Regions from separate parts of the Paenarthrobacter ilicis genome, predicted to be linked through region 4. Evidence: riboswitches for the same ligand, from Rfam matches in the RefSeq annotation. Region 4 holds a riboswitch; each other region holds the start of a gene.
The links. Region 4 has a riboswitch for cyclic di-AMP ahead of JOE60_RS16925 (hypothetical protein). Riboswitches for the same ligand answer to the same signal wherever they lie in the genome.
Positions count from the first base shown of each region.

Region 1: it holds a riboswitch for cyclic di-AMP, as region 4 does, so the genes downstream of both, JOE60_RS04495 (M23 family metallopeptidase) here and JOE60_RS16925 (hypothetical protein) in region 4, are expected to answer to the same signal.
Region 2: it holds a riboswitch for cyclic di-AMP, as region 4 does, so the genes downstream of both, JOE60_RS03465 (aggregation-promoting factor C-terminal-like domain-containing protein) here and JOE60_RS16925 (hypothetical protein) in region 4, are expected to answer to the same signal.
Region 3: it holds a riboswitch for cyclic di-AMP, as region 4 does, so the genes downstream of both, JOE60_RS01895 (NlpC/P60 family protein) here and JOE60_RS16925 (hypothetical protein) in region 4, are expected to answer to the same signal.

Region 1 is NZ_JAFBCD010000001.1:946,562-949,761, forward strand. Features, by position in the region: gene serC (phosphoserine transaminase) at 1-455, opposite strand, end outside; gene JOE60_RS04490 (iron-dependent transcriptional repressor DtxR) at 749-1,444, shown strand; cyclic di-AMP (ydaO/yuaA leader) riboswitch at 1,652-1,894, shown strand; gene JOE60_RS04495 (M23 family metallopeptidase) at 1,899-2,732, shown strand; cyclic di-AMP (ydaO/yuaA leader) riboswitch at 2,877-3,037, shown strand; gene JOE60_RS04500 (C40 family peptidase) at 3,042-3,200, shown strand, end outside.
Region 2 is NZ_JAFBCD010000001.1:727,456-730,655, reverse strand. Features, by position in the region: gene JOE60_RS03470 (sensor histidine kinase) at 1-1,351, shown strand, start outside; cyclic di-AMP (ydaO/yuaA leader) riboswitch at 1,450-1,606, shown strand; gene JOE60_RS03465 (aggregation-promoting factor C-terminal-like domain-containing protein) at 1,612-2,454, shown strand; gene JOE60_RS03460 (dolichyl-phosphate beta-glucosyltransferase) at 2,616-3,200, shown strand, end outside.
Region 3 is NZ_JAFBCD010000001.1:380,926-384,125, reverse strand. Features, by position in the region: gene JOE60_RS01900 (NAD(P)/FAD-dependent oxidoreductase) at 1-250, shown strand, start outside; gene JOE60_RS01895 (NlpC/P60 family protein) at 367-1,158, opposite strand; cyclic di-AMP (ydaO/yuaA leader) riboswitch at 1,163-1,325, opposite strand; gene JOE60_RS01890 (copper resistance CopC family protein) at 1,505-2,137, opposite strand; gene JOE60_RS01885 (NCS2 family permease) at 2,252-3,200, shown strand, end outside.
Region 4 is NZ_JAFBCD010000001.1:3,710,117-3,713,316, forward strand. Features, by position in the region: gene JOE60_RS16910 (alpha/beta fold hydrolase) at 1-129, shown strand, start outside; gene JOE60_RS16915 (DUF6480 family protein) at 236-499, shown strand; gene JOE60_RS16920 (ATP-dependent DNA ligase) at 598-1,668, opposite strand; cyclic di-AMP (ydaO/yuaA leader) riboswitch at 1,897-2,043, shown strand; gene JOE60_RS16925 (hypothetical protein) at 2,058-3,185, shown strand.

The sequences.
Region 1 (3,200 bases), 2.8 Mb from region 4:
GACGTCTCGTTCTGGGGCCACGCGTAAACGTCCACTCCAGCCTCGGCTGCGGCTACCGGACGGGTACCGGGATCAGCCTTGATGATGGAGGAAGCTTCAAGGAACGGCGCCTTGTTGGTGGCGGCGGCGAACTTGGAACCGAACTCACCGAAAGAAAGGTGCTGGGCCTTCTTCTCTACGAGCCCAAACGCAGCCACATCCCAAAACGCGGTGGAGCCTCCCACGCCAAGGACAACCTCATAGCCCTCGGGTGCGCGGAAGAACCCGCTGAGCCCCTCGCGGACTGAGCCCACCAGGTTCTTGACGGGAGCTTGCCGGTGGGACGTGCCCAGGATGGTTGACGATGCCGCTGACAACGCCTCGATCTGTTCGGGGCGGACTTTGGACGGCCCAGCGCCGAATCGTCCGTCTTTGGGCAGCAGCCCGGCGGGAATGGTGATGCTGTTGTCGCTCACGTGTGGCTCCAATGGGTATCGACTAGAGAGGGGAGGTGGCAGGCGGCATGGACTGCCCCATCGACATCCCAATTCTGCCTGAAGGGGGGCTTGAGCAGGAACCTGCGTCCGTCATAGTCCGGTACGTGGAATGCGCATCAACACAATGCGACCGGAATTATCCAGAGTAATTCCAAATAAGCTAGGCTGGAGGTCGGTGTTCAAGGGCCGGGGGCGCGCACAGGCCGCCCCGGCGGATGACGCTGTACGGTGGAGATTACGCAAGGAACTGCGTTCGAGGAGAGCTGAGCTGGATGACGGATCTGATCGATACCACTGAGATGTATCTTCGGACCATTTTGGAACTTGAAGAAGAGAACATTGTGGCGCTCAGGGCACGCATCGCGGAGCGGTTGCGCCACTCCGGTCCCACTGTCTCTCAAACCATCGGCCGCATGGAACGCGATGGCCTGGTGATTGTTTCCAACGACCGCCACTTGGAGCTGACCGAGGCCGGACGGAAGCGTGCCACCGAGGTCATGCGGAAGCACCGGCTGGCCGAGCGCCTTTTGGCGGATGTCATCGGCCTGGATTGGGCTTACGTCCACGATGAGGCCTGCCGCTGGGAACACGTCATGAGTGAGCGTGTGGAGCGCCGCCTGTATGAACTTCTGGAGCATCCCACAGAGTCTCCCTACGGCAACCCGATTCCGGGGCTGGAAGCACTGGGTGGATTGCCTGCGCAGCCTTTCCCGCGGCCTGATGTCAACCTTCTCCAGGCCATGGATGGATACGGCTCTGATTCCCGCGTGGTTGTCAGCCGCCTCGCTGAACCCATCCAGGTGGAGCCCGAGCTCCTGACCCAGCTGGACGAAGGCGGAATCCGCCCGGGGGCTGCCGTGTCGTTGGCCCGGGTTGGGGAGTACATCTCCGTGCGGGTTCCCGGGATCGAAGGTGCGCTGGAACTGCCCCCCGAGGTAGCTGCGCACGTCTTCGTCTCGCTCAACTGAGGGACACCCTTAACCGGAAGTAACCACGCGCCCCTGAGAGCCGTGTGCGGTTTCACTTTTTCTCCGCGCCCACGTCCGTGACCTGCGGTTTTCCGGGATAGGTGATACAGCGGCCCCTCGATCACGGCGATTCCTGTTGATAACGAATTTATTACTACGGGACTTAATCCCCTATAGTTAACTACTAGCGCTGATACCAAAGCGTTACCTTATCCGGAGCCGAGCTCTGCCAGCGGATGAGGTGTGTCATCCAGCACTGGCAGAGGCGGGGGAACCACAAGCGGCTGTCTAAAGAAGCAGCCTTGGGGTGAAGTCCGCAGCAGAAGTACCCACTGACGCAGGTCCCTTCCTGGGATACCCCTGTGCCGTGAGCGCTTCGTGCGGACCGGGTCTTTGAACTCTCTGACCCGAATCCGACAGCTAACTTCGTAGGCTTTTCAGAGAGGAACAGAGTTTGACATCGCAGAACGTCAGGGGCCGCCGCCGCGCGTCCGGCCCCGCTGTTGAGCTGCGGCCAGCCCGCGCCACAATGGAGATCCGGCCCCGCGACACCGAGCGCCAAGTCCGCCGCCGTAAGAGCCCATTGCGCCAGGTTGCCGACTTCGCTGCAGCCAGTGGCGTCGGGCAGAAAGCCGGAGTAGCGCTTGCCGCTACCGGCCTTGCCCTGACTGTCGGTCTGCCAGCGACCAGCCCGGTCATGGCGACGTCGGAATCAGGCCAGACGGAGTCTGCGCTGGCTGTTGCCGCCGCCGGCAGCCAGCCCGAGGTTTCCGCCGCAGCATCAGCCAAGATCGATTTCAGCCGCGCAGCCGTCGCTACGGCCGCTGACCCGGACGGCAAGCTCAAGCAGTTGCTGAGCGCCCAGTCCGCCGGCAGCATCCAGCGCGCCTCGTCGGTAGGCACCATGGCCAGCCCCCTGGACACCCTGACTACGGCATCGCCCTTCGGCTACCGCGTCAGCCCCCTCACGGGCGGCACGGGTGACTTCCACCGCGGCCAGGACTTCGTTGCCCAGTGCGGCACGGCTGTCCACGCTGCTGCCACCGGCAAGGTCACCTTCGCCGGCTGGCACGAGTACGGGGGAGGCAACCGCGTGGTCATCGATCACGGCAACGGCCTCGAAACCACGTACAACCACTTGTCTTCCTTCACCGTCAAGGTGGGGGACACCGTGACGCGCGGCGATACCGTTGCGCTCAGCGGAACCACGGGCGCATCCACTGGCTGCCACCTCCACTTCGAGGTTCAGGTCAATGGCGAAGTTGTAGACCCCATGGGCTGGCTCTAAGCCAGTTGATGGTTGTCTCTCGAATTTGGAGACACACCGTGACCTGAATGTGACATTCGCGTTCAACTGTTGTACCGTTCAAAGCGCATCGGCTGTTTAGGGGGCCGGTGCACTCGAGTGGATTGCCTAGCTCTGCCACTACTCGGGATCCGTTCGCATAAATCGTCTGGCAGGGGCGGGGGAACCACTTATGGCCTTCATCAGGAGGCCTTGGGGTTAAGTCGCAAAGCTTCTTCGAAGCAGCGCGGCCGGATGACTCCCATCCGAATCCGACAGCTCACCTCGCAGGCATTGGGAGAGGCTACCTACGTGTCATCACGCACTACCCCTGCGCGCCATCGCGCTGAAACGGTTCGCACGAACCCCTTGAACACTCTTTCCAAGGCTGTTTCGTCAAATGCCGGTTCCGTTGGCCGTCAGGCCGTAGTCCTGGCAGCAGCATCAGGCCTCGTCCTCAGCGTTGGCCTC
Region 2 (3,200 bases), 3.0 Mb from region 4:
CAGGCAATTGGAGCAGGCCTCCAGCCGCGCAAATACTTTCGGCAGGCCGCCGTCGAACTTCCCGAACTCCGGCAGGCCGGATCCCCTGGAGGCCCGCGGACAGGCCGCCGGCACACTGAACGCAAGGATTGACGGATCAGAGGTCAGCAGCTCGGGACTGATTGACGCCAAGGGCAACCGCGTCTCACTGTCCGCCGCCGACCAGCAGGTCCTGCTGAGCCTGCCCACCAACAGCCAGCCGGCGGACCGCTCCCTGTCCAACGGTGATTACCGGCTGGTGGCCGTCGGCACCAACGATGGCGATGTAATTGTTACCGGCCTGCCGCTGTCCGACAAGCAAAGCGCCGAGGCCTCACTGGTGTGGACCATGGTGGTGGTATCGCTGGGCGGCTTGTTGGTGATTGGCCTGCTAGGCACCGTGATCATCCGGCGGACCATGCGGCCCCTGGAACAGCTCTCCGAAGTAGCCACGAAAGTCTCGCGGTTGCCCCTGGACGCCGGTGAGGTGGCACTTGCGGTGCGGGTACCACCATCCGCCTCCCATCCGGGGACGGAAGTGGGCAGTGTGGGCCACGCCCTGAACCTGATGCTCAACAATGTTGCCAACGCACTGGAGGCCAGGCAGGAAAGCGAGACCAAAGTCCGGCAGTTTGTTGCTGATGCCTCGCATGAACTCCGCACTCCCCTGACAGCCATCCGTGGGTACACCGAGCTGATGAGGATGACCGAGACCTTCACCGACGATGGCCGCAAGTCGCTGGCAAGGGTCCAGAGCCAATCGGAGCGCATGACCACGCTGGTTGAAGACCTGCTGCTGCTGGCCAGGCTGGACGAGGGGCAGCCCGTCAAAATGGCGGATGTGGACCTGACACAGCTGGTGATCGAAACCGTCAGCGACGAGAAAGTCATGGCGCCGGACCACACCTGGCAGCTGAAGCTTCCCGATGAACCCATCACAGTGCGCGGTGACGCCACCCAGCTGCACCAGGTCCTGGCCAACCTGCTGTCCAACGCCCGCAAGCACACGGACCGCGGAACCACGGTGGTCACGGGCGTGATGCTCTCCGCCGATGGCAGTGCGGTGGTGACCGTGACGGACAACGGCCCCGGCATTCCGGAAGACTTCCAAACCCGGATCTTCTCCCGTTTTGCCCGCGCTGACGCAGCGAGATCGGGGTCGGAAGGGACTTCCGGACTGGGCCTTTCCATTGTGGATTCGATTGTTGCCGCCCATGGTGGCACCGTGGAAGTGACGTCCCGGCCCGGGCGCACAGAGTTCGCCCTGCGACTTCCCACCGTAAGCACCGGGGAAAGTCAGCCGGGCCTGCAAGGCGACTCACCGGCGTCGTGATCTCTGTTACCTAAATGTGACTTCCGGGGAATCCTCCTGTACCGTCGAAAGGGTGGGTTTCCCCAAGGACCCACATCCGGGATGCGCCGAGCTCTGCCACTTCCCGGAGTCCGTTCTTCTTTGAGGCAGAGACGGGGGACCCACAGTCTCCGGGCCTGGCAATGTGCCGCCCTAGGGGTGAAGCCGCAGCGTGACGCGCGGCCGGATGACCTCATCCGAACCCGACAGCTAACTCCGCAGGCGCTGAGAGGTCACAACACATGTCTGAATTTAACGATCCGGCGCGCCCTTCTGCGCGCCACCGCGATGAAAACAACAAGTCGCAGGCAGTCCTTAAGAACGCCGCCCGCCAGGGTAAGTCCAGCCACCGCATGTCGGTAGTTGCCGGTGTGGTTGCTGCCGCACTGGGCGTTGCATCGCTGGGAACGGCCGCCAACGCTGCCCTGAACCTCCCCGAGGCCACCCGTGTTGCCGGGACGCAGGCAGCTGCCAACGTGAGCACCAACAAGTCCGCCGAGATCTCTGCTTCCATGGACGCCGCCGCCGCAAAGGGTGCCGCCGACCGTGCTGCTGCGGACAAGGCCGCCGCTGAGAAAGCTGCTGCCGACAAGGCCGCCGCTGACCAGGCCGCAGCCGAAAAGGCTGCAGCAGAGAAGGCCGCCGCAGATCAGGCAGCCGCCGCTCAGGCCGCAGCTGACAAGGCTGCTGCTGATGCCGCTGCCAAGCAAGCCGCCGACGCCGCTGCTGCCGCCGCCGCTGAGGCAGCCGCCGCAGCCGCAGCTCCCAAGGCAGTTGACGATCCCGCCGCCGCCAAGGCCTACGCTGCAAGCATCCTGGGCAGCTACGGCTGGGGCCAGGGCGAAATGACCGCCCTGAACACGCTGTGGGAGAAGGAATCCAACTGGAAGACCACTGCTACCAACGCGTCCAGCGGCGCATACGGCATTGTCCAGTCCCTCCCGGCTGGCAAGATGGCCTCGGCCGGCGCTGACTGGCAGACCAACTACCAGACCCAGATCAAGTGGGGCCTGAACTACATCAAGGAGCGTTACGGTTCGCCGTCCGCTGCCCTGGCTTTCCACTTGTCGCACAACTGGTACTAAGCCACACCCTTTCGGATCGCCGCTCCCTTTTCCGCCATTCGCACCGGTTCCCACTGGTGCGGACAGCGGAAAAGGGGGCGGCTTTCGGCTTTTAAGGTGCTCACAGTGGAGTCACAGCTTGCGCCTACAGCACACATAAACGGCGGTTCCATGCTGAATGCATGACGCTCACTCATCCAGCACCCGTTCCCCAGCGGCAACGGCCGGTGAACACCATGGTCCCCGTGCCGGTGGTGGACCTGACCGTGCCCGTCTTCAATGAGGAGAGCCGGATTGAGGATAACCTCCGCCGGCTGCACGGGCACCTGAAAAACTGGCTGCCGTACTCGTTCCGCATCACTGTGGCTGACAATGCAAGCACCGACGGCACGTTGCGGATAGCGGAGCGCCTGGCCCGTGAACTTCCAGAACTGGTGGTGGTCCGGCTCGCGGAAAGAGGCCGGGGAAAGACCCTTCGGCATGTTTGGTTGGCATCCCCGTCACCGGTCCTGGCCTACATGGAAGCCGATATGTCCACGGACCTCTCCGCGTTGGCTCCCCTGCTGGCCCCGCTGATTTCCGGGCACTCCGATCTGGCTATCGGAACCCGTTCAGCCTCATCCTCGCGCGTGACCTGCAGTGCCCTGCGCGCGGTTATTTCCCGTAGCTGCAACTCGCTCCTGCGCGGTACCTTGGGGGCACGATTCTCCGACGCCCAGTGCGGTTTCAAGGCCATCCGTGCAGATGTGGCGCAACGCATCCTGCCG
Region 3 (3,200 bases), 3.3 Mb from region 4:
CCTGCTGGCAGACCATGTGGTGGTGACGCGCTGCGCCCAGAGCCAACTGCGCCGCATGTTGGCCGAGCTGGGAATTGCCGTGGGACAGAACTTTGCGGCAGCCATGCGTGCACTGGGGATGCACCTGGTGGGAGTGGGAGAACTCATCACACCCACGCCCAAAGAGGTGCTCCGGCAAGCGAAAGCCGTGGGGCAAGCAATCTCCTCCAAGGTGGCGCTCCCGGCCGGACCCGGCATAGCCCTGGCCTGACGGCGAGCAGCAACCCTACATCACACTTTTCCGCACATAATTTAACGCCAAAGGCCGGTATTCTCCGAGGAAGTCATTCCTCGAAGAACACCGGCCTTTGAACTGAAGCGTGAGGCTTATGCGCCTGCGCGTACGTACGTAACGGGACCAGTTGCAGTCAACCAGCTGATGGGGTGGATACCCGTCTGGTTGCCGTTGATGCCACCGCTGATGGCCTGGCCGTTGCCGATGTAGATGGCTACGTGGCCGGACTGGACGATCATGTCACCAGGCTGGGGATCGCTGACAACCCGGCCGTAGTTCATGAACTGCATGGGGGCGAGGTCGCCAACAGGAATACCAGCGGAACCCAGCGCCCTTTCCACCATGGCGGTGCAGTCCTGCATGATGCCGATCTGGGCGTAAGCGGAAGCAACCATGGCTGCGTTCACTCCACCGACGGCGGGAGCAGCGGCTGCGGGTGCAGCAGCCGGAGCAGCAGCGGCGGGAGCAGCTGCAGCAGCCTTGGCAACGGGAGCCGTTGCGGCGGCGGGGGCGACGGCTGCCTTCTTGGCAACAACAGGAGCTTCAACAACCGGAGCCGGCTTTTCGATGACCGGAGCTGCTACGGAAGCAACGGCGGGACGCTCGAAGTTGACGGTGGCGGTGGAGAGTGCGGTGACAACCTTGGTGGGTGCCTCCGAGACGGTCTCTGCCACGGTGGCCGGGCTGGAGTCGCGCTGAACCGGAGCTTCAGCTGCGTGGGCAGCAATGGAGCCGGTCAGGACAAGGCCCGAAGCTGCCGCGATAACAGCTGCCTGGCGGCCAGCGCCGGAAGCGTTGCTGGCAACAGCCTTGGAGATGGAGATGAACGGATTAGGACGTACGCTGTCCGCCTTACGACGGCCGCGAAGAATGCTTGAAGACATGAAAAAAGCCTCTCCCGATGCCTGCGAGGTTAGCTGTCGGATTCGGATGGGAGTCACCCGGCCACTATCCCCCGCTGTTCAGCGGAAGCATCGTGGCTTCACCCCAAGGCGCGCTGGAAGCGGCCTAAATTGGGTTCCCCGTCTCTGCCGTTAGGTTTGTCTGCGAACGGATTCCGGACTGCGGCAGAGCTAGGCAATCAGGCCGGAAGTGCCTGCTACATGGAACAGGCACAGGTACAACCGTACGCGATGATCACGCCGAAGTCACATTTAAGTAACGGGAACTGTTATCTGGGCGTGTCGCGGTAACCGATTCGAGATTTTCGCAGCTACGTAGAAAACCTAGTTATTCCGCGGAATCCCGGTCTTCCGGCGCGTTGGACGCAGCAAGTTTCCTGCGTGCCGTAACAGCCAGGAAAATCACCAGGGCCAAAGCCACTACCGCCAGGACAACGATGCTCCAGGGGAAGGGCTGGGACGCATCCGCCGCCGGAGCGCTGGTTCCGGTCCCGGGAGCGGCGGTGCCCGCCGTCGGGACGGTGTCCGAAGAAGCCCCGGCCCACGGCGAGGCTGCAGCGGTGCCGCCGGTCGCCGTCGTGCTTCCAGTGGTGGCCGTAAACGTGAAGGTGCCTTCGATGGGGTGCGAGTCAGAGCTGACAACCCTCCAGGTCACGGTGTATTCGCCGGCCGGAGCGCCTTCACGCAGTTTTTGCACGGCCTGGTTATCGATGATCTCGACCGAGCCGTCGGCCCAGTTCTGGCCACCTGCGGTGACCGTTACGCCGGAACCGATGGCCAGCGGACGGTTGTTGAACGTGATGGAGACCGACGCCGGTACGGTGGCCACTGTGGTCCCGTTCGCCGGAGCCGAGGATTCGGCGACGTCGTGCGCAGACGCGGGGGCCGCGGAAAACAGCAGGGCGGACGCGAAGGCAAGAGCGGCGACGACGGCGGCCAGAAGCGGACGGACGGTACGCATGGGACGGTTTCTCCTAGTGTTGGCTTCCTTACAGACTAGGCGAATCGTCCGGGCCCCCTGTATTCGGCAACATAGGATTTGAGAGAACACTCCCCCCAATCCCCGGAGACCTTCATGCTGAAACAAGGTTCTGCAGTCGACCGCTACTTCAAGATCTCCGAACGCGGATCTACCTACTCGCGGGAAATCCGCGGCGGTTTTGCCACGTTCTTTGCCATGAGCTACATCGTGGTCCTGAACCCGCTGATCCTCTCCGGGGCAGACTCCAGCGGCGCATCTCTGGGCTTCACCGCCGTGGCTGCAACCACGGCCTTCGTGGCCGGCATCCTGACCATCCTCATGGGCGCCTGGGCCAAGCACCCCTTCGCCGTGGCTACCGGGCTGGGTGTCAACGCCTTCGTTGCCGTCACCGTGGCCTCCCACCCGGGCCTCACCTGGCCGGACATGATGGGCCTGGTGGTCCTCTCCGGCGTCACCATGCTCATCCTTGTATTGACCGGTTTCCGCACTGCCGTCTTCAAGGCCGTGCCGGAGGCGCTCAAGACGGCGATCGTGGTGGGCATTGGCCTGTTCATTGCGCTGATCGGCCTGGTGAATGCAGGTTTTGTGCGCCGCATTCCGGACGCCGCGGGAACAACTGTTCCCCTGGGGCTGGGTGTTGACGGAAAGCTGCTGGGCTGGCCCACCCTGGTGTTCGCCGTGGGCCTCATCCTCACCATCGCGCTGGTGGTCCGCAAGGTCCGCGGCGCCATCCTGATCGGCATCGTCGTTTCCACGGCACTGGCAGCCATCCTCGAATTCACCCTGCACATTGGCCCCAGCTTTGACGGCAAGAACGTGAACCCCCGCGGCTGGTCCCTGGTGGCACCGACGCTGTCTGAATGGGGCGCTCCTGACCTGTCCCTCATCGGCAAGGCGAACCCGTTCGGCGCGTTCCAGCACCTTGGTTTCATTGCCGCGGCGCTGCTGGCTTTCGTGATCCTGCTCAGCATCTTCTTCGACGCCATGGGCACCATGGTGGGACTCGCCAACGAGGCCGGAACGGTGGACAAGGACGGAAACA
Region 4 (3,200 bases):
TCCAGGTGCGTCGCGTACGGGCGCTTGGTGGAGATTTCGGGGGTTGGTCACGTTGCGCAGCACATGCGGCCCAAGGCAGTGGCGGACGCCATCCGGAGTTTCGTCGCTGCCGCTCCGCATCACAACTGATCACGACGCCGGTACCCGCCACTGGCCCACTTGTTGCCTTTGGTTCGGGCAGGCTAGGCTGGCCGGGCAAGCTAAATAGTAAGTCTGCTTACGAAAGGGTTTGACCATGACCAGCAATGACCCGGAAAACGATCCCCAGGCCTTCGGAGTGAGCGGAGCCACCGGACCATTCGACACTACGTCCGACGCTGACAGCATCCACGAAGACCCCGACATGCGACAGGACGAGGATGAGGATCCCGCTGCCTCGGCAAACCCGGACCCCATGGATGGGAACATCACCGGCCTGGAACCCGGAGGCGGAGTACCCCCGGGCGAGACCCCTCCGGCCGAAGGCAGCATGAGCAGCGACCAGGGGCACGAAGAGTAGCAGGGCGCTGGGCAGCAATTCCGTTGCTGAGCCGCTGCCACGTCGCCGGGCAGCAACGTGGCAGCGGGCCGGCAACGTTTTAGCGGGCCGGCACCGCCTCAGTCTTTGGGCAGGTTCAGGATCTCGGCAAGATCGTAATCAGCAGGCTCCTCCAGCTGCGAGTACGTGCAGCTCTTCGGGGTCCGGTCCGGCCGCCACCGCTTGAACTGGGTGGTGTGCCGGAACCTGTCCCCTTCCATGTAGTCGTAGCCAACCTCGATCACCAATTCAGGACGCAGCGGAACAAACGTGAAGTCCTTTCCCGCGCTCCACCGGCTTTGGCCTCCGGGCATCCTCGATCCACCGGGGGATTCATCCTGCTTGGCCCATTCACCCCAGGGATGGTCTTCCAACTCCACTTGGTACGGCTCCAACTCGGCCACCAGGGCTTCGCGCTTGGCCATCGGGAACGACGCCACCACGCCCACGTGATGCAGCTTTCCCGAGTCGTCATGCAAGCCCAGCAGCATGGAGCCCACCACCTTGGCGGTTTTGTGCCACCGGAAGCCAGCCACCACGCAGTCCGCGGTCCGCACATGCTTGGTTTTGAACATCACGCGCTTGTTGGGCTGGTAGATCCCGTCCAAAGGCTTGGACAGCACACCATCCAACCCTGCGCCCTCAAGTTGGATGAACCATTCCTTGGCCTGCTCCAGTTCCGAGACCGCCGGGGTCACGTAGACGGGAGGTTTGGCGTTTACCAGTGCCGATTCGAGGATGGCCCGACGCTCGGAGAATGGCCTGCCGGTCAGGTCTTCATCCCCCAGCGCCAGGATGTCGAAAGCCACCATGGACGCCGGGGTTTTCTCCGCCAGCATCCGCACCCTGCTGTCTGCCGGATGGATCCGCTGCTGCAAGACCTCAAATTCCAACCTGTTGCCCTGGATCAGGACAATCTCGCCGTCGATCACGCATCTGTCCGGAAGGTTCGCTGTGAAGGCCTCCACGAGTTCCGGGAAGTAGCGGGTCATGGGCTTCTCATTGCGGCTGCCCAGGACAATCTCATCACCGTCTTTGAAGATGATGGTGCGGAAGCCGTCCCATTTGGGCTCGTGATGCCCTACATCCGGGATGTCCGGGACCGACTTGGCGAGCATGGGCGGTACTGGTGGCATCACTGGCAGGTCCATAAACAATGTCTACCTGCCGGTGCCCCCCGAAGCCAGCCTTGGCCGGCGATATCTTCCCCGTGTTGCCACTCAGCGCCGGCCCCGCAGCTTATGTCATGCGGCTGCGACGGACTGTGAGACCTACCGCCCGTTACATTAATGTGACATTACTTTCCGGCTCAGGTACCGTCGTAGGGCGACCCGTATCTCCATAGGGCCGCTTCCGGACCGACGCCGAGCTCTGCCGCTGTCCGGGATCCGCCAGACCCGCGGCAGAGGCGGGGGACCCACAGTTCCCGGGCTTGGATTCCAAGCCCTCGGGGTGAAGCCGCTACGGCGGCCGGACGGCCTCGTCCGAACCCGACAGCTAACCTCGAAGGCGTTGAGAGGCAACCACCATGTCCCCAACCATGGATCAGCCACGCCGTATCCGGACTGAAGCCGAGCGCCCCAGGCCCACCGGCCGCCGTCGGGCAGCAACCACGACGCCGGACGCTGACACTGCGGGCACCCCCACCACCGCTGCGCCCACCGCCCCTGCCCCCACCACCCCTGCGCCCACCGCCCCTGCCCCCACCACCCGTGCAGCAGCGCGGGCCGCCGAACGGGCTGCAGAGCGGGAGCGCGCCCACGCCACGGCAACAGAACCAACGTCCATGGCACCAGTGGCAACAACACCCGCGTCCGAAGAGCCCGCCACAGCAGTGATCCCCGTCATCGCGGCGCGTGCAGCCGCACCGGCGCGCGAAACCACACGCGTCGAGACGCCCGGGACTGAAGTGCGCCGCAACGAAACACGCAGGGCCGTCCGTCGGGGCTCCACGGCTGCTTCGGCACCTGCCATGGCCCTGGGCCGAGAACCGCAGGCAGTGCTGCAGAAGGCCGCCTCGGTCAAGCACATGAGCCAGCGGATGGCAGTGGTGGCCGGCGCCTTGGGCCTGGCACTGACAGCCGGTGGCTTGGGTCAAGCCTTGGGCATGCCGTTCTTCGGACAGGAAACCCCGTCGCACGAGGCAGCAGGAGCGGGCCAGGACGACGCCCGCCAATCGTCATCCGCGGCCCCCGCCCCACGCGCTTCGTACGTCACGGCGGCCAGCCCGTCGGCGTCATCCCATGCCGGCCAGCCCGCAACGGTTCCCGAGGCACCCGCCGCGGTGTCGCCGTCGTCGGTCCCCACGCCGCACGTATCCTTGGCCGCACCGGTCTGGATACCGTCCGCGCAGGCAGCGGCCGCCAACCCCGCCCCTGCCGCCGCGGCGCCGGCCCAGCCATCACCGGCACCACCACAGCCTGCCCCCGCTCCGGGTGACGTCCCGTCGGACACCATCACCACGCCGCCGGCGCCTACGGTTGCTCCAACGCCCACCACGCCGCCGACACCCACGGTTGCACCAACACCAACACCGACTCCCACCCCTACCGTCACCCAGACACCCAAACCCCGCCCCAGCGGGAAGCCGAGCACTGAAAGCGCGCCCGTTGCGCCCCAGGGCAGCCTTCAGTCGCTCCTCGAGGCGGCCAAGAAGACGACCGGATGAGCACGCCGTTGCCCG